2 regions of the Virgibacillus tibetensis genome follow, and region 2 is predicted to be linked to the other one. Evidence: a T-box and tRNA genes for the amino acid it is inferred to sense, from the RefSeq annotation. Region 2 holds a T-box; the other holds one or more tRNA genes.

Region 1 (9,599 bases), 490 kb from region 2:
TTATAAAGTTGATAACTCCATAAACTAACTCTGCACCTCAATTTAAGAAAGGGAGGTCTAGTTTATGGATGAATTTCAAAATTATAAAGACAACGGAGTGGAAACCCCGCCAAACCATGGGGAACACAGGAAGAATCAAGATTTTGTAGGCATAGAACCCGATAGTTCCAGAAATGAAGAATATGCAGCTGAATTAACTGCTGATGATTATGATGCAGAACTTACTGAAAATGACACGAACGCCAATACAGATACAGATGTAAACAGTACCTTTGGCTGGATTGGGATTGCTTTATCTGTCATATCATTTTTCATGATGCCAATTATTTTGGGTGGAGCAGGTATTATTCTCGGTTTCGTTTCTAGAAGACGCGGAGCAGATACTCTGGGAAATATTGCAATTGCAGCAGGTGCAATTTCCATATTAATTACACTCTTTGTTCTTCCATTCGTTTAAAAGTTGGGGCTGTTAATTCAGCCCCTTTTTTTATTTATTTGTATCTGTATATAGTGGAAAATAATAGTAATGGTGAGCTTGAAGGTTGTATGGATCGCTATTAGGGTTAATCATTTTAAAATCGGAAATCAGTTGGGATATATCCAGGGAATCCAATGTGTCTTCGTTTAATTCTTCGACTATGGAAAGCACAGTGTCTCCCGGTTGTACTTTAATATGAATAACGTTAAACTTTATTATAGCAGTTGGAGTAGAAGAATTCATGGCAGGAGGTAAACTAGTACCCTGTCTTAAATCTTTATAAACGCTGATAAGTAGTAATAAAATTAAAGCGTAGATAAAACATCTTTTTATGAAATACATATTTATTCTCCTTTATAATGAAACAATATATAATGAAAATACGTAAGTAATGGGGAAGGAGGTAGCGATTTGGATATTTTTTCATTAGAATGGATAGGCTTCGTAATAACGGGATTAGGTACATTGTTTTTAATTGGAGAAGTACTTGTTAATATGCGTGGATTTTTCGCTTTATTGGGGATAGGATTTATAACGGTATATTTTTCTGTCTATTTAGAAACAGGCTCCTTTATGATTATGCTTATTATTTATTTTGTTGGATTATTACTCATTATTATTGATGGGAAGCTTTTAAATGATGGCACTCTGGCCACACTTGGTGTAGCTAGTATGTTAGCTGCTGTTGCTCTGCCAGCTCCCAGTTTATTCGCAGGTATGTATGCGGTAGTTGGTGTATTGTTAGGAGGTGGAGCTTCTTTTTTCTTCTTAAAAGTTTTTAAAAGAAGAGAAATGTGGACTAAAATTACACTTAAGGATCAATTGACTTCAGAAGCTGGTTACAACTCAATGAACAAAACGTATGGGAAATTAGTTAATAAAGAAGGTGTAACACGAAGCGATCTGAGACCTGTTGGTACGATCCGTGTAGATAATACTGATTATAGTGCTATTTCTAATGGACAGTGGATTGCTAAAGATAGTCGTGTAAAGATAGTGCAGGTGGATGGTACAAAGATATTGGTGGAAAAAATTATAGAATAAACCATAAAAGGTAATTCTTGATCGTTTAATCAAACTGTCAAGGGTTATCTTTTTGTCTTTTAACATGACATATTTAGATTAAATTAGCTCCAGGTTGGGTAGTTACTAAGAAAGAGTAATTCCGGGGATTGTAAATTTAGTGTAAATTATTCTGCTAGGGACTTTACAAACGATTAATAATCATTTAATAATGGTAGAGGTATACGACAAGATTCAACATGACTGAAGGGATGGAAAAATTTTGGGTATTGATATACAAGCACTTCTTTTTGAATTTATTGGCGGCCTCGGTATTTTTCTTCTCGGAATCAAGTATATGGGGGATGGACTGCAAAAAACCGCAGGAGATCGTCTAAGAGGCATTCTGGATAAATTTACGAGTAATCCGTTTTTAGGTGTATTAGCAGGGATTATAGTCACCATCCTCCTTCAGACCAGTACAGGGACTACGGTATTAACTATCGGTTTAGTAAACGCTGGTTTTATGACACTTAGACAAGCAATCGGTGTTATCATGGGAGCTAATATTGGAACAACAGTTACCGCATTTATTATTGGAATAGATATAGGAGCTTATGCATTGCCTATTCTTGCGATTGGTTGCTTCCTATTATTTTTCTTTAAAAATGCTAAAGTAAATAATATTGGACAATCTATATTTGGCTTTGGTGCGCTATTCTTTGGTTTAGAGTTAATGGGTGGCGGTTTGAAGCCATTAAGTGGATTAGATGCATTTCAGGATCTAACACTTCAGATGAGCTCGAATCCAGTGCTAGGTGTAGTTATTGGTACAGTTCTTACCGTAATCGTACAAAGCTCCAGTGCTACGATCGGTATATTGCAAACCCTGTTTGGCGAAGGCTCATTGACTTTACAAGCAGCCCTGCCTGTATTATTTGGTGATAATATCGGCACAACTATAACAGCAATTCTGGCATCACTTGGTGCAAGCGTAGCTGCTAAAAGAGCTGCTATGACACATGTGGTGTTTAATATTGTGGGTACCGTGGTTGTTTTAATACTACTTGTACCTTTCACCCAGTATGTCTATTTTTTACAGGCTCAACTTAATTTAAATCCCGAAATGACCATTGCATTTGGTCATGGTAGCTTTAACATCGTTAATACAATTATTCAATTTCCATTTATTGGAGCGCTTGCCTGGTTAGTAACAAGAATTATTCCGGGTGAAGATGTAATTGTTGAATATAAACCAAAGCACTTAGACCCGATTTTCATCCAACAGTCATCAACTTTAGCGTTGGATCAAGCGAAAGCAGAAGTCATTCGTATGGGTGAATATGCATATAAGGGTTTAGAAGAAACAAACCTTTATTTAACTACACATCATCAAAAACATTCTGAAATGGCTATGCAGGTCGAAGGTGCCTTGAACAACCTTGATCGCAAAATTACCGATTATCTTATAGATATATCTGCTGGGTCATTATCCGAGCACGAAAGCGCTAAACACACAGCTTTGATGGACTCCGTACGTGATATTGAAAGAATTGGTGACCATTTTGAAAATATTATTGAACTAATTGATTATAAAATATCAAATAAGGTAAATTTAACGGAGCAAGCGCAAGAAGATCTTAATGATATGTTTGATCTAACTATCTTAACTGTCAAACAAGCTATAAAAGCACTTGATCTTATGGATAGAGAAGAGTCGCTTGCAGTAGTTCAAAAAGAAGATCAAATTGATAAAATGGAAAGGAACTTCCGTAAGAAACATATTATCCGCATGAATGAAGGCCAGTGCAGTGGGTCTGCTGGTATCGTGTTTGTAGATATTATAAGTAATTTAGAACGAATAGGAGATCATGCTGTAAATATAGCAGAAGAAGTTTTAGGTAAATAGGTAATAAAAAGAAGAAGGGGGGCTCCTTTCTTCTTTTTAATTTAGGAATATTTAAATGGATAGGACAGAACAATACTATTTTACTAACGGCAGGCTAATATACCAAAGGAATTATCGGCTGGTTAATTACTTTGGCAGATATTAAAAGTGTCTAACACCAAAAATCCTTGACTGGAAACATATAATTACTGTCATTTTGTGTCGGATAGTTTACATTCTCTTTTTATTAGACAATTTACGGAAATATTAAACTTTAATTTTTTGTAATATTTCTGTTGAAATCTATGAGTGGAGGTGCTATAGTATATATTGTTGTTTTAACAACTTATTTACATATTAGTGAAGTATTAATTAAAAAAGATATTGACATATCTTGTTGAACATGGTAAATTATATTGCGTTGCTGTTAATTTAGAAGTCATGAAATACTTATCAAATATTAAGTTCTATTATTCCACAGTAGCTCAGTGGTAGAGCTATCGGCTGTTAACCGATCGGTCGTAGGTTCGAGTCCTACCTGTGGAGCCAAAATGGCGGTGTAGCTCAGCTGGCTAGAGCGTACGGTTCATACCCGTGAGGTCGGGGGTTCGATCCCCTCCGCCGCTACCAATAAAATAAAACCACGGCGATCGTGGTGAAGTGGTTAACACACCGGATTGTGGTTCCGGCATGCGTGGGTTCGAAACCCATCGATCGCCCCATTAAATTTAATAGAAGGACCCTTAGCTCAGTTGGTTAGAGCTATCGGCTCATAACCGATCGGTCGCAGGTTCGAGTCCTGCAGGGTCCACCATTTAAAAACTCGGAGGAATACCCAAGTTTGGCTGAAGGGATCGGTCTTGAAAACCGACAGGGGTGTCAAAGCCCGCGGGGGTTCGAATCCCTCTTCCTCCTCCATACATATTCAATGAAACGAATGAGAGCTATACATCCATTACAACGTATAAATGCGATGAATTACAGGCTTACTAGAGAGTGAAATCTCATCAATTGATTTTAACAGTGTGTCCAAACAGCATTCTGGTTATATGGCTCGGTAGCTCAGTCGGTAGAGCAAGGGACTGAAAATCCCTGTGTCGGCGGTTCGATTCCGTCCCGAGCCACCATTTCATGACAAGCATTTTGCTTGTTTTTTTATTTTTAAATTTAAAGACATTTAACCTTTAAGAAGTATGTTAAATAACATATGCATATAATTTGCAAGTACTAGTGAGCTCTGATAATCTTGATTAAAAGGAAGAATATTCAATCCTTTTTAGTACTACTATTTATCAGAGGAGGAAGATTAATTATGGCAAAGTTTGAATTACCAGAACTACCTTACGCGTACGATGCTTTAGAACCTACAATTGATAAAGAAACAATGAACATTCATCATACGAAACATCATAATACGTACGTAACAAAGTTAAATGATGCACTAGAAGGACATCCAGACCTTCAATCTAAATCAATTGAAGAATTAGTAAGCAACCTGGATGCTGTACCTGAAGCAGTACGCACTGCAGTGCGTAATAATGGTGGCGGACATGCTAATCATAGTCTTTTCTGGAAGTTGTTGTCACCTAACGGTGGGGGAGAGCCATCTGGAGAAATAGCTGATAAAATAAATAATAAGTTTGGAAGCTTTGATAAGTTTAAAGAAGAATTTGAAAAGGCAGCCGCTACTCGTTTTGGTTCCGGTTGGGCTTGGTTAGTTTCTAATAAAGGTGAGTTGGAAATTACAAGTACACCTAATCAGGACTCTCCATTAACGGAAGGTAAGACACCTCTATTAGGCCTTGATGTATGGGAACATGCATATTACCTAAAATATCAAAACAAGCGTCCTGAGTACGCTGCAGCCTTTTGGAATGTAGTGAATTGGGATGAAGTAACCAGAAATTATAACGAAGCAAAATAAATGAATACAAAGATCCGAAAAACACGTGAGAAATTTCACGTGTTTTTTGCTTTTTTTAACATTGTCTTCAAAAAGGTTGGGACTGTACACCCTATACCAGAGAAACGTATTTCTGTAGCGGAATTATGACGCAGGAGCCTTTTATAATAATTAAATTCTCTTTCAAGTATAACTCATACTCAATTGATCAAACTATTAAGGAGATAAAAAGGAGTATGGGATATGCTTAAAAGTCTTCACTTTTTTCAAGAAAAACTGAATATAAATAGAGACTTACTATTTTTATTAGTAATAGGCGGTCTCTACTCATTAGGAATATTTCTTTCAAATACATTTGTTAACATTTATTTATGGAGGCAATCTGGAGACTACATAACAATTGCGATGTACAATTTAGCAATATATTTATTTCAACCTGCAACCTTTATTGTAGCAGGGAAACTTGCTAAGAAGGTAGACAGAGTGATTGTGCTGCGGCTGGGAGTCATATTTTTGTCTTTGTTTTTTTTGAGTGTACTTATTATAGGGGAGAAGGCGGCTACCTATAACTTTATTCTTGGAAGTTTGTTAGGGATAGGCTATGGTTTTTATTGGTTAGCTTTTAATGTATTGACATTTGAGATTACAGAACCTGAAACAAGAGATTTCTTTAATGGGTTTTTAGGTGTACTTCAATCTTTCGGTGGTATGATCGGACCGATAGTAGCAGGCACAGTAATAGCTAAAATGGATGCCTTCATAGGGTATACAACTATATTTACTATTTCGTTTATTTTATTTATATGTGCAGTAGCATGTAGCTTTTTATTAAAGCGTCGTCAGGCTGAAGGTAGTTTTCACTTTAAGCGGATTCTAAATGAAAGACTTCATAATAAAAATTGGAATAGAATACTATATGCTCATATATTTCAAGGTTTACGGGAGGGGATTTTCCTCTTTGTTATTGCAATATGGGTATTTCTCATAACCAAAAGCGAATTTGCTTTAGGTATGTTTAATTTATTTTTATCCGGTCTTTCATTTGTTTTTTATTTTATCGTTACTAAATTTATCAAACCATATTTGAGGAAAAAAGCCATTTTTACCGGGGCATTAATCCTAAGTTTATCAATATTTATAATTGTATTTAATATAAGTTATTTTCAACTTATTATTTATGCCATCGTTATAGGAATCGCTTATCCAATAATAAACGTACCATACGCTTCTATGACCTATGATGTTATTGGTAAAGCCTGGAAGGCTAAAGATCTGCGGGTAGAGTATATCGTGGTTCGGGAACTATTTGTTAACTTAGGCAGGGTTACTTCTATTATTATATTTTTGATAGCCGTATCATTATTTACGGCCGAGACAGTTATTCCAATTCTCCTTGTGGTTTTTGGAACAGGTCACTTGTTTGTTTACTTATTCATTAGAAATATTCATTTAGGCAGCCCTCCAAAAAAAGAAGTACTGATTAAAGAACAATTAACAGATGAAAAAAATCGATAATGTTCATTAAATATCCTAAAAAAAGTGGTATAATAAATGGGAAGTAATACGACTATCATGGGGGAAAAAAGATGAACAAAATGAAAAAGAAAGAGACGCAACTTCCCTTTCGATTGAATATATTGTTTTTTATTGTTTTTTTATTATTTTCTATCCTAATTATGCAATTAGGTGTAGTGCAAATATTAAATGGTGCAGATTTTCAAGAGGAAATTGATCGTACCATCAAGGATACCACTAAAATTCCTGTACCACGAGGTAAGATATACGACCGGAATCACCAGGTGGTTGTGGATAATAAGCCTAAGTATTCTATAACTTATACGCCAGCGAAAGGGATTCAGGCTGCTGATAAACTGGAAGTAGCTGAAAACCTGGCAAAGTATATTTCGATGGATAGCGAAGATTATATAAATGGAATTACAGATAGAAATAAACAGGAATACTGGTATTTAAAAAATAAAGAAGAAGCTGATAGCCGGTTGTCAGAAGAAGAGTCTGCCGATTTAGATAATGCTCAACAGTATAATACTATATTAAATCGGATTACAAATGAAGAGTTACTGGATTTATCGAAACAGGATTTAGAAGTAATTGCTATAAAAAAAGAGCTGGATAAAGCTTACTCTCTAACACCGCAAATAGTTAAGAATGAAGACGTAACTTCCGAAGAATACGCACGTGTAGCTGAACACCTTGGTGAACTGCCCGGTATTAATGCTACAACTGACTGGGATAGGGATTATCCATTTGAAGATACATTCAGTAGTCTACTTGGATCCATTACGAGTCAAGAACAGGGGATACTGGCTGATAAAGAACAGTATTACTTAACAAGAGGTTACAGCAGAAATGATCGTGTTGGCAGGAGTGGCCTGGAAGAATATTACGAAGATATTCTTCGAGGAAGAAAAGAACAGATTCAGTATACCACTACAAAAAATGGAAGAGTTGTTGATACTAAAACAATTGTTGAAGGTGAACGAGGAAAAGATTTAGTATTAACTATTGATATGGAGTTTCAGAAAGAAGTGGATAAAATCGTTCGCGAAGAATTGGAAACTACTATCAAAAAACACCCTTATCAGCACCGTTTTTTACAGGATGCACTTGCTGTAGTAATAAATCCCAAAACTGGTGAGTTATTAGCTGTATCTGGTCAGCATTATGATCACAAGTCAGAGAAGTTTAGTAATACTGCTTTTAAAGCATTATATGATGCACACAGACCAGGATCAACAATAAAAGGTGCGACTGTATTAGCGGGGTACGAGTCAGGAGTAATAACACCAGGCCAGTCTTTCTACGATGCTCCTATAAATATTTACGGAACACCTGTGAAAAAGTCTTGGAGAAATTTAGGACTGGTGAATGATTCTGATGCATTGAAATTATCATCCAACGTATATATGTTCTATATAGCTATGCGTATGGGGGGAGAATATAATTATCAAAGTGGTAAAAAAATAGCATTCAATAGAGATGCTGTACAGGAAATGCGAAATTATTTTCAACAATTCGGGCTTGGTGTGAAAACCGGAATAGATTACCCTTATGAAGCTACAGGTTTTGTTGGAACTGAGCCTAAAGCTGGGAATATGTTAGATTTTGCTATCGGTCAGTATGATACCTTTACAACAATGCAGATGGCACAATACGTTGCTACGATAGCAAATGACGGTTATCGGGTACGACCTCATTTTTTGAAAGAAGTACGCAACCCTGTGCCATCTGAAAATGAATTAGGTCCTGTATACAGAAATACAAATACCGAAGTGCTAAATAAAGTGGAAATGGAACAAAGCAATATTGATCGGGTTCAAGAAGGTTTCCGCAGAGTATTCCAAGAAACAGGTGGTACTGCCGCAACTTATTTCAAAGGTAAAGATTATAATCCAGCTGGTAAAACAGGGACTGCAGAAAATGAGGTTTTTGAAGATGGTGTTAAAATAGATACAGAAAATCTTTCTTTAGTAGGATATGCCCCATATGATGAACCGGAAATAGCATTTGCAGTTATTGCACCACATACTGGTAAAGTAAGTCAACGTCATCCTATTCACCATAAAATAGGCGAAAGAATACTAGACACGTATTTCGATATAAAAGAAGATCGAGATGAGGAAAAGTTTGAGAAAGAAGCTGAAGAATAAAACGAAGCAGAAAAGCCTTGAAACCATATTCTTATGGATTCAAGGCTTTCAAACTGGATGGTTTACTTTGTAATCGCTTCTGCCAATTCAAAAAAGCTCATAGTACTGGATAACTCAAATTCACCAATTTGCACTTTAAGACTATAGTCCTGTTCATCTAAGTATTTGTTGAACTCAGCAGCATTTTCAATAATATTATTTTCTGCCAACACTGAACTTATGGTAGAAGAAGCCATACCAGGTTCTATATGAAGCGTGTAGGTTGCAGTATTATCCTGTTCAGAAGTTTCCTCTTCTGGTGGATCTTCGACTTCAGCTTCAGAATCTTCGTCCTCTTCTTCTTCTTTTTCTGCCATTGATTCTTCTATAGTGCTGGCAGTAGATTTATTATCCTGGTCTTTGTTAACTGAAATAGAAATATACTCAGCCTCTGTTAAAACACGGTACCCTTCTTGTTCGATTTCTATTATCATGGAATCAACAGATCGTTGTTCAGCTTGGGTAGAAGAATCATCAATAAAGTAGTAACCTATTAATAGAATAATCCCAGCTGTAAGTAAGCCTACTGAGAATGAACGTATTAGTTGTTTCATAATTATCTCCTTCTCTGCTTTAAGTAATTCTTAATTAGTATTTGATTCTTTTGTGAAAATATCTTCC
Region 2 (9,599 bases):
GCTGTGATAGGTGGACGTGTGCATAATCATTTTTTGCGACAACTAGTAATCCGCTTGTATCTTTATCAATTCGATGAACGATACCTGGGCGTTCCACACCATTTATTCCCGATAAGTCCTTACAGTGGTAAAGCAAAGCGTTTACTAGCGTGCCCCCCTGATGTCCAGCTGAAGGATGAACAACCATCCCCTTCGTTTTATTAATAACGAGTAAGTCACTATCTTCGTAAATGATTTCCAGAGGAATATTCTCAGCAACGACATTCAATGGCTGTACTTCTGGTAATGCCCAGCTTACAACATCCCCTAAATGGCATGTATAATTTGCTTTTACTACGTCATTATTAACGGTAACAAGTTCTTTTGTTATCCAAGATTGCACTTGAGAACGTGAGCAGTCTGGGTTAATCTGTGTCAGTAATTTATCAAGGCGCATTTTTTCTTGTTCTTCTGTTACTGTATGTTGAAATGAAGTCATTTTTTAGATTTCCCTTTCTTTGTTTCATCAATAATTGTAGCAATAATAATTAGAGTTACTCCGACTACCAACGCAGAATCAGCTATATTAAAGATTGGAAAGTTATAATTAAATATAATAAAATCGAAAAAATCTACAACTTCCTTTCGAAATACACGATCAATAAAGTTTCCAATTGCTCCACCTAATATTAAACTTAAGGCAATGCCTAAAGTTTTACTTTCTTTGGCATATTTTTGCATGTAAACGATGACTCCGATAACAACAATGACTGTTACAATATAGAAAAACAACATCTGCCCCTGTAGTATCCCCCATGCCGCTCCTTTATTTCGGTGTGAAGAGAGATAAAAAAAGTTCTCAATAATTGTTATTTTTTCCCCAAGGGCCATTGTTTTTACCACTGCCCATTTCGTAATCTGATCGATTACAATAACTGCAAGTGCCAGTAAATAGTACAAATACATGACGTTTCCCCCGATATAATTTCATTCATTTCTAATCATAGCAAATAACAATAATACAATAATTTCAATTTCACGTTACTGGTGGCCACCATATTGACCATATACCTTTTTTAGTCAAGGAAGAAAGAGATGCACTAAACGAAGTATCACTTTATATTATACTTTAAATCCTATTATTTCAATATATAAGACATAAAGAATATCCCTCTGCGTTAGAGGGATATTCTAATAACTTTAAGCTGAATAGTGCTCTGTTACTACATTTGCACAACGTGTACACAGATTAGGATGATCTTCATTTTCCCCAACAGTAGGTGAAGCTACCCAGCAACGTTCACACTTATCACCTGGATGCTTTTCCACTAAGACATCAATATAGCTGTATTCCTTAGCATTTGGTGCACTTTCTGACACAATAGCTTCAGATACAATTAAATATTGATGCAGCTGTTCCATGGAATGTAATACTTCTTTCGTTTGTTTGTCCTTTGGAATAATCGTAATTTTTGCTTCCAGTGATTTACCAATTATTTTTTCATTCCGAGCTTCTTCCAGGGCTTTTAATACATCATCACGAACTTTCATAAAATGATCCCATTGTTCTTGTGAGTTGCCAAACCCGGCAATTTCCCTCGGTTCAGGAATATCGGTTAACTGAACACTTTCTTCCTCGACACCCGGGATATATTCCCATACCTCATCTGTAGTGTGTGGAATTATCGGTGTCAACAACTTCACTAATGTTGTTAAAATTTCATAGTAACCTGTTTGAATGCTGCGACGACGCTTATTGTCTTTTCCTTCGATATATAAAACATCTTTCGCAAAATCCAAATAGAAGGAGCTTAAATCAATCGCACAGAAATTATGGACATGGTGGAATATTGGTGAAAACTCATAGTTGTCATAGTTTTCGCGAACAGTTTTCACCAGATTTTGTAACCGGTGAAGCAGGTACTTATCCACTTCTTCGAGCTCCGGTTCTGGAACACGGTCTGTTTTGGGGTCAAAATCTGCCAAGTTCGCTAGCATGAAACGAAAAGTATTACGAATTTTGCGATATGCTTCGGAGGTTTGCTTTAATATCTCATTTGAGATACGTACATCTGCTTGATAATCAACCGAAGAAACCCATAAACGTAATATATCTGAACCCAATTGTTTCTGTACTTTAGAAGGGACCATAACGTTCCCTAATGATTTACTCATTTTTCTGCCATTACCATCTAATACAAACCCATGGCTGATGATATTCTCATATGGCGCTTTACCAGTAACCGCTACAGAAGTAGACAACGATGAGTTGAACCATCCGCGGTATTGATCACTGCCTTCTAAATATATATCTGCTGGCCGTCTATGATCCTCCCGATTAACCAGAACTGCTTCGTGTGACGATCCAGAATCAAACCAGACATCCATAATGTCCGTTTCCTTAGTAAATTCTCCATTAGGACTGTGTTCAGATGTAAATCCTTCAGGCAACAAATCTTTTGCTTCTCTTTCAAACCAGATATTTGAACCATGTTCGTTAAATAAATTAGAGACATGCTCTATCGTTTCATCAGTAATGATCGGTGTGCTATCTTCGCCGTAAAACACAGGAATTGGAACACCCCATGTACGTTGGCGTGAAATACACCAATCCTCCCGATCACGAACCATGTTATGAAGTCGTGTTTCTCCCCATGATGGGTACCAGTTAATGCGCTTGATTTCATTCAAAATATCCTGACGAAAATCCTTTATTGACGCAAACCACTGGGAAGTTGCACGGAATATCGTCGGTTTCTTCGTTCTCCAGTCATGTGGGTACGAGTGTTTTATAAAGGATAGTTTCAATAGGGCGCCAACCTCATCCAGTTTTTCAGTAATTGGCTTATTTGCTTCATCATAGAATAAGCCTTCAAAACCAGGTGCTTCATTCGTAAAATAACCTCGATTGTCAACAGGTGACAGTGCATCGATGCCGTATTCTCTGGACACGAAGAAGTCATCTTCCCCGTGACCCGGTGCAGTATGGACACAACCAGTACCTGCTTCAATTGTCACATGGTCACCTAGCATAACCAGTGAGTCGCGATCATAAAAAGGATGCTTTGCTACGATTTTGTCGGCTTCCTTACCTTTAAAAGTTTTTACAACCTGTGGATTTTCCCACTCTAATTCAGTCGAAACAGACTCCAGCAATGCATGCGCAATCATGTATTTTTCACCATTTACTTGTATCACAGCATAAACCAATTCAGGATGTAAACTAATTCCTAAGTTTGAAGGTATTGTCCAAGGAGTTGTCGTCCAAATAATTATTTTCTCCCCACCGTCAAGCAGGTCTTTACCATCTGTTACTTCAAAAGAAACGTAAATGGAAGCAGAACGTTTGTCATGATATTCAATCTCAGCTTCCGCCAACGCTGATTCAGATGATGGAGACCAATATACAGGTTTTAAACCTTTGTAGATGTAGCCCTTTTTAGCCATCTCTCCAAACACGCGGATTTGTGCAGCTTCGTAATCCTTGGTCAATGTAATATATGGGTTATCCCAATCTCCACGGACACCTAATTGCTTAAATTGTGTACGTTGGCTGTCCACTTGTCCCATTGCGTATTCCGCACATTTTTTTCTGAATTCTGCAATACTCATTTCTTTTCGCTTAATTTTTTTGTTTTTTGTTAATGCTGTTTCGATCGGCAATCCATGTGTATCCCATCCTGGAATATATGGTGCATGATAACCTGTCATTGATTTATAACGGGTAATGAAATCTTTTAGAATTTTATTAAGGGCATGCCCAATATGCAAATCTCCATTTGCGTACGGTGGACCATCATGCAAAATAAACGAAGGTCTTCCTTTAGTTCTTTCTTGAACCTTTTCATATAAATTCGACTCATCCCATTTTTCTTGTCGCATAGGCTCTTTATTTGGCAAATTCCCTCTCATTGGAAATTCTGTTTTTGGCATTAATAATGTTTCTTTATAATCCATTACTGTTTCCTCCCTAATATGGTTAAAAATATTTAAAACGAATTAAACTTTCCCTAACCAATTCTGTACACTACTAAAGGGTTTTCCCTTTTTAAACAAAAAGAGCCCTCTGCATCCCAAAAGGGACGAGAAGACTCGCGGTACCACCCTTATAAATTCAAAATAACTTCATTTCAAATTCACTCGATATTCATAACGGAAATAAACCGTCCATTACTACTGAATTCATAATGGATACTCAAGAGTGATTTTCTAAAAGCATTCCTGTATCAGGCTCACACCTAACCCTGACTCGCTGTTCAGCAATAACTTTTATACTGTCTCTTTCATCGTATTTAGTTTCTTAAAACCTATGTGTATGAATTATATGTAATATTCCAGATATCGTCAAGATTATTACTTGTTTTCGACCAGATCGAGTTCTTCGCCCATTTCAGCATCAAACAATTCTTCCCAATCGTCTGTTCCTATCATATCCAGTTGAGCTTCAACAAGCATTCTAAGCCTTGTACGAAATACTTTAGCTTGTTTTTTTAATTCTTCTACGTCCATCGATATACGACGTGATTTGCTTAATGCTTCATTGATAATGCGGTCTGCATTCTTCTCAGCTTCTTTAATAATTAATTTCGATTCCTTTGTTGCGTTGCCCTTTAATTCTTCAGCAGTTTCTTGAGCAACGTAAATTGATTTGTTTAATGTTTCTTCAATATTTGTAAAATGTCCTAATTTTTCATTCAACTGATCAACTTTTTCTTTTAAATCTTTTTTATCCCGTATTGCCATTTCATAATCCTTAATAACCTGATCTAGAAATTCATTCACTTCATCTTCATCATACCCACGGAAACTTCTGTTAAACTCTTTATTATGAATATCTAGTGGTGTTAATGGCACATGGGCCACCTCCTTGAAATGTAGTATCATCTATAAAATAATCTAAATATAGTCCTTTAGGATTTTATTCGACAAAAATCATGTAAATCCTGCAAAAAATTAAGTTTATTTCAAAATAGCTGTTGTTATTCTGAGTTTATCCTTTTTTGTTCGACCATTAATTTTATCAAGTTTACTTCTTCCTCTACCACGCAGCGATAGTAAATCTCCTTCCTGGAGATTAAATTTACTATCTTCAACTACTTTATAATTCACTTTCACTTGAAGTTTCTTTATATAGTCAGCTGCCTCCTTCCGGGAGATGTTATATACTTCCTTAAGAACAGCATCTAATCGCAGGGAGGAAACAGTATGATCTGCAACTATCCAGTTAGTTTCTGCTTCTATTTTGGACGATAATGGTTTTTTGTCCAGCTGAATTGTCGCTTTTTTAATAGAAGTTAAATTAGCTTGTACATAAGCTGCAATTTCTTCTGCCATAATAATTTGAATTAAACCACCATCAACGACTATATCTCCAAGCTTTTTCCGTTTAATACCAAGAGATAAGAACGCACCCATTACATCTGGATGAGACAGTTTAATAAATTTGTCTTGATAGGTTGCTTCCAGGAGAGTGAGTTGATAAGTATCTTCATTCACTTCTTCATAAAAAGGTGCTATTACCGCTCGCTTTCGTTCAGCAGTTAACCCACCACCGTTCATGGAGCTTTTTATATCCTCATTAGCATTTCCCAACAATATCTCCATAATCTGTTGTTCTCTTGGATCAAGAAAATCAGTCAGTTTAGATTGAAATGTCTGTTCAACAATTTCCTTCCACGATAATACCTGATCAATAAATGGTTGTTCTTCTTTACGAAAATGCTGGTAGATATCCATCTATATCTACTCCTACATAAAGAGCATTCTATATAGTTCACCTAAACCGAATCTTGCTAAATGAAGAACCAGTATACCGACGATTGGCGACAGATCAATCATGCCTAGTGGGGGAATAAACCGTCGGAATTGCTCTAGGTAAGGTTCACATATTTTAGTTAAAAAGGTGCCTATAGAAGATTCGCGAGCACCAGGGAACCAGGACATAAATATATAAACTATTAATGCATAACTGTACATAACAAGGGCAGTATCTAATAATGAAAAAATTTGACCCATAATCTACTCTACCATCCTTTTTCAAATTCATCTTCTTCAATAAATGCTTCTGATATAGTACCTGAAACATTTACATTATCTGGTGTACAGAGAAATGTCTCTGTTCCAAGCTTTTGAATATCACCATTGATGGCATAAACAGTTCCACTTAGAAAATCAACAATTCTTTTTGCCTGCGTGTTGTCTACACGCTGTAAGTTAATTACAACTGCCCGCCTGTTTACAATATTATCTGCTATTTCCTGGGCTTCATTATAATTTCTTGGCTCGCAAAGTACAACCTTTGAAGACGGCTGTTGCATACTGGTTAAATTAACTACATTCTCGTTTTTTTTATTTTGATTTAACTTAGTGTCTGTCTCTCCGTGTTCCTCTACATATTCGTATTCATACTCATCATCCATAGTAAAATAGTTTTTAATTTTATTCTTTATGCTCATTCTCTCACCTCACCGACTAATTTAGAACCCACTCGAATATGTGTAGCACCTTCTTCAATAGCAATTTCATAATCATTGCTCATCCCCATCGATAGAAATTCACAGGGTGCATGGGCCAACTTTTCCTGCTTGACAGCATCTCTTAATGATGCAAGTTTTTTAAATATGTCTCTTAAGTAAGTCTCATTGTCACTATGTGGAGCCATTGTCATTAATCCGACCACATGTATATTTTCATATGCAGCCATCTCCTTAATAAAAGAGAGAACTCCACCCGGTTCAAGACCATGTTTTGATCCTTCTCCACTTACGTTTACTTGTACGAAACAATCGATTCGTTTGTTAGCGCGTTTATTAATTTCTTTCGCTAGTGAAAGACGATCTAAAGAATGTATTGCTTCCAGTTTGTCAATAACATCCTTTACCTTTCTCGATTGTAATGTACCAATAAAATGCCATTTTGCCTTGTCCTTAAAATGTTCGTATTTTTCTTGAAACCCTTCAAGACGATTTTCGCCAAGATTTTTAACACCAGCGTTAATCGTTTCTTCTGTTCGTTCTATTGTAACATATTTTGTAACACCTATTAGTGTTATTTCTTCCGGGCTTCGATTACCGTTTTCGCATGCTTGTCTTATATTTTGTTGAATTTCAGCAAGATTAGCTGTTACATCCATTATGACCATTTCTCCTTCCCCTTATAATCATATTGAATAACCGATATAACCTAACATTCTTCCTGTCTTCCCATTATCCCGTCGATGTGAGAAAAACAACTGATTATCATAGAATGTGCAATAATTTGTTACATCTATATTATTACGTAAGACCCCACATTGTAAAAGAATTTCCACGTTTAATTGTTTTAAATCTAACAAGTAACGGTTATTTCCCTTTGGAGTTACAGCTTTCTTTTTGTATTTATCACTAATATGGCTTATAACATGTTCATCAACTTCATAGGCCTCACCTGATATACAAGGTCCGATTGCAACTAAGAGATCTGATTTGGTTACACCTGCTGCCTCAAACTTCTGAATCATTTCTTTAGCCATCCCACCCACAGTACCTTTCCATCCTGCATGAGCAATCCCTATGTATCCTGTAATGGGATCGAAAAAAAACAGAGGTACACAATCAGCAAAAAAAGCTGTACATAGTATTCCAGGTTTATTCGTAATTAACCCGTCTGTTCCTTTAATTGAATCTTGATAGGATGTAGCGCCTTTACCTTTGGCTTCTTCGTCAACGTTTTTTACTACTGTCCCATGGACCTGTTCACCGGAAACCCAATTTTCCAAGGGGAATTTTAGCACATCTGCTAGTTTTGTTCTATTGGCAATGACCTCATTATATGTATCGGCTACGTGCAAACCGCAATTTAGAGTATCATATGGTGCTTTGCTTATGCCACCATTTTTAGTAGTGAACCCAACAGTCAAATTTGGGGATAATTTTTGCCATTTTTCTATATGTAAATGTAGTTCGTTACAATGCTTAAATAGTTCACTCATCTACAAGCCTCCTGAAAGTATACATTGTACCATTTTATCACATTTTCCTCATGCATTTACTTTTTTATTCACTATAGGGACTTGGATACAGTAATGGATCTCGAACTTCTTTGACTAAAATAACGTCCGAACCAATTCTCACAATTTGTCTCCAATGGATAATCAATTCATCAGGTTTTCCAAATAAGCCACCTTTCTTTTCACGTATAATAACTATTATAGCAAGAATTTTACCATTATCTATATCGATTTCCAAATCACTAATATGTCCTAATTTTCTACCGTCATCGATTACTATAATTTCTTTTAATTGTAGTTCTGATAATTTTATCACTACACTCACCTCACCCTTACTTATTTATATGCGTGGGCGAGTGATATTTTCATAAAAACAAGAAAAAACAAAAGGGTCGGTAATATCTACCGTTCCTTTTGTTTTTAAACACCCCTGTGTGGTGGCTTATTATTCAAACATCTGTTTATTCATTTGACTGATTGCTGCTTTTTCAAGCCGAGAAACCTGTGCTTGTGATATTCCAATTTCTTCTGCTACCTCCATTTGTGTCTTGCCTTGAAAAAAGCGTTTGTTTAATATCATATTTTCTCTTTCATTTAATTGATGCATGCCTTCTTTCAATGAAAGTTTATCCAACCATGTAGAATCTTTATCTTTTTCATCACTTATTTGATCCATTACAAAAATAGGATCACCACCATCATTGTAGATAGGTTCAAATAACGATACTGGATCCTGAATGGCATCCATTGCAAATACAATATCAGAATGAGGGATACCCATTTCTTCAGCGATCTCCATTGGTGTTGGTTCTTTAGAAGTTTTATTAATTAATCTTTCTCTTACTTGTAAGGCCTTATACGCAATATCACGTAATGACCTTGATACTCTTATTGGATTGTTATCCCTTAAGTACCTTCTTATTTCACCAATAATCATAGGAACAGCATACGTAGAAAATCTCACATTATGTGATAAATCAAAATTATCAATTGATTTCATTAGTCCAATGCAACCAACCTGAAATAAATCATCGACATATTCACCGCGATTATTAAATCGTTGGATAACACTTAATACGAGGCGCAAATTTCCATTCACAAGCTCCTCACGAGCTGCCAAATCTCCATCTCCTGATTGCATTTTTATAAACAATTTCCGCATTTCCTCATTCTTTAAAACAGGTAACTTTGATGTATCAACACCACATATCTCAACCTTATGTCTAGTCATTCTGTTCAACCCTCCCAGTTGGTGATGCTGTTCATGGACAGTATCTCCGCCTAGAAGGACTTTTATGCAAACAAATTAAGTTGAAATAAATGTAAAAACGCACTACTTTATTAGTACAACAGGGCTAGACCATTTTATTAAATTCTTTTTTTAATCTCCGGATAATTTTCTTTTCTAAACGCGAAATATAGGATTGTGAAATACCTAGCATATCAGCTACATCTTTTTGTGTTTTTTCTTCTTCACCAATCAGTCCAAAGCGTAATTCCATAATTTGTTTTTCACGATCATTCAGTTGCGATAATGCGTTTTTAAGTAAGCTCTTATCTACATTTGACTCCAGGTTTTTCGTGATGATATCCACTTCGGTACCTAGAACATCGGATAGTAGTAATTCATTTC

What was found. The T-box of region 2 lies ahead of ileS (isoleucine--tRNA ligase). A T-box ahead of a tRNA ligase gene usually reads a tRNA of that ligase, here a tRNA-Ile.
Region 1: it has a tRNA-Ile gene. The T-box ahead of ileS (isoleucine--tRNA ligase) is inferred to sense a tRNA for this amino acid. The anticodon was not compared.

The regions. Positions count from the first base shown of each region.
Region 1 covers NZ_JARZFX010000001.1:338,956-348,554, forward strand. Annotated here, with positions in the region: gene QGM71_RS01855 (hypothetical protein) at 65-457, shown strand; gene QGM71_RS01860 (hypothetical protein) at 488-820, opposite strand; gene QGM71_RS01865 (NfeD family protein) at 890-1,522, shown strand; gene QGM71_RS01870 (Na/Pi cotransporter family protein) at 1,764-3,389, shown strand; tRNA gene QGM71_RS01875 (tRNA-Asn) at 3,843-3,917, shown strand; tRNA gene QGM71_RS01880 (tRNA-Met) at 3,922-3,998, shown strand; tRNA gene QGM71_RS01885 (tRNA-His) at 4,015-4,090, shown strand; tRNA gene QGM71_RS01890 (tRNA-Ile) at 4,106-4,182, shown strand; tRNA gene QGM71_RS01895 (tRNA-Ser) at 4,194-4,286, shown strand; tRNA gene QGM71_RS01900 (tRNA-Phe) at 4,420-4,495, shown strand; gene QGM71_RS01905 (superoxide dismutase) at 4,681-5,292, shown strand; gene QGM71_RS01910 (MFS transporter) at 5,515-6,786, shown strand; gene QGM71_RS01915 (peptidoglycan D,D-transpeptidase FtsI family protein) at 6,858-8,939, shown strand; gene QGM71_RS01920 (hypothetical protein) at 9,002-9,532, opposite strand; gene QGM71_RS01925 (hypothetical protein) at 9,563-9,599, opposite strand, start outside.
Region 2 covers NZ_JARZFX010000001.1:826,702-836,300, forward strand. Annotated here, with positions in the region: gene QGM71_RS04540 (RluA family pseudouridine synthase) at 1-478, opposite strand, end outside; gene lspA (signal peptidase II) at 475-945, opposite strand; gene ileS (isoleucine--tRNA ligase) at 1,180-3,936, opposite strand; T-box leader at 4,055-4,275, opposite strand; gene QGM71_RS04555 (DivIVA domain-containing protein) at 4,333-4,833, opposite strand; gene QGM71_RS04560 (YlmH family RNA-binding protein) at 4,939-5,715, opposite strand; gene QGM71_RS04565 (YggT family protein) at 5,728-5,994, opposite strand; gene QGM71_RS04570 (cell division protein SepF) at 6,003-6,434, opposite strand; gene QGM71_RS04575 (YggS family pyridoxal phosphate-dependent enzyme) at 6,431-7,111, opposite strand; gene pgeF (peptidoglycan editing factor PgeF) at 7,139-7,948, opposite strand; gene QGM71_RS04585 (YlmC/YmxH family sporulation protein) at 8,013-8,282, opposite strand; gene sigG (RNA polymerase sporulation sigma factor SigG) at 8,412-9,197, opposite strand; gene sigE (RNA polymerase sporulation sigma factor SigE) at 9,322-9,599, opposite strand, start outside.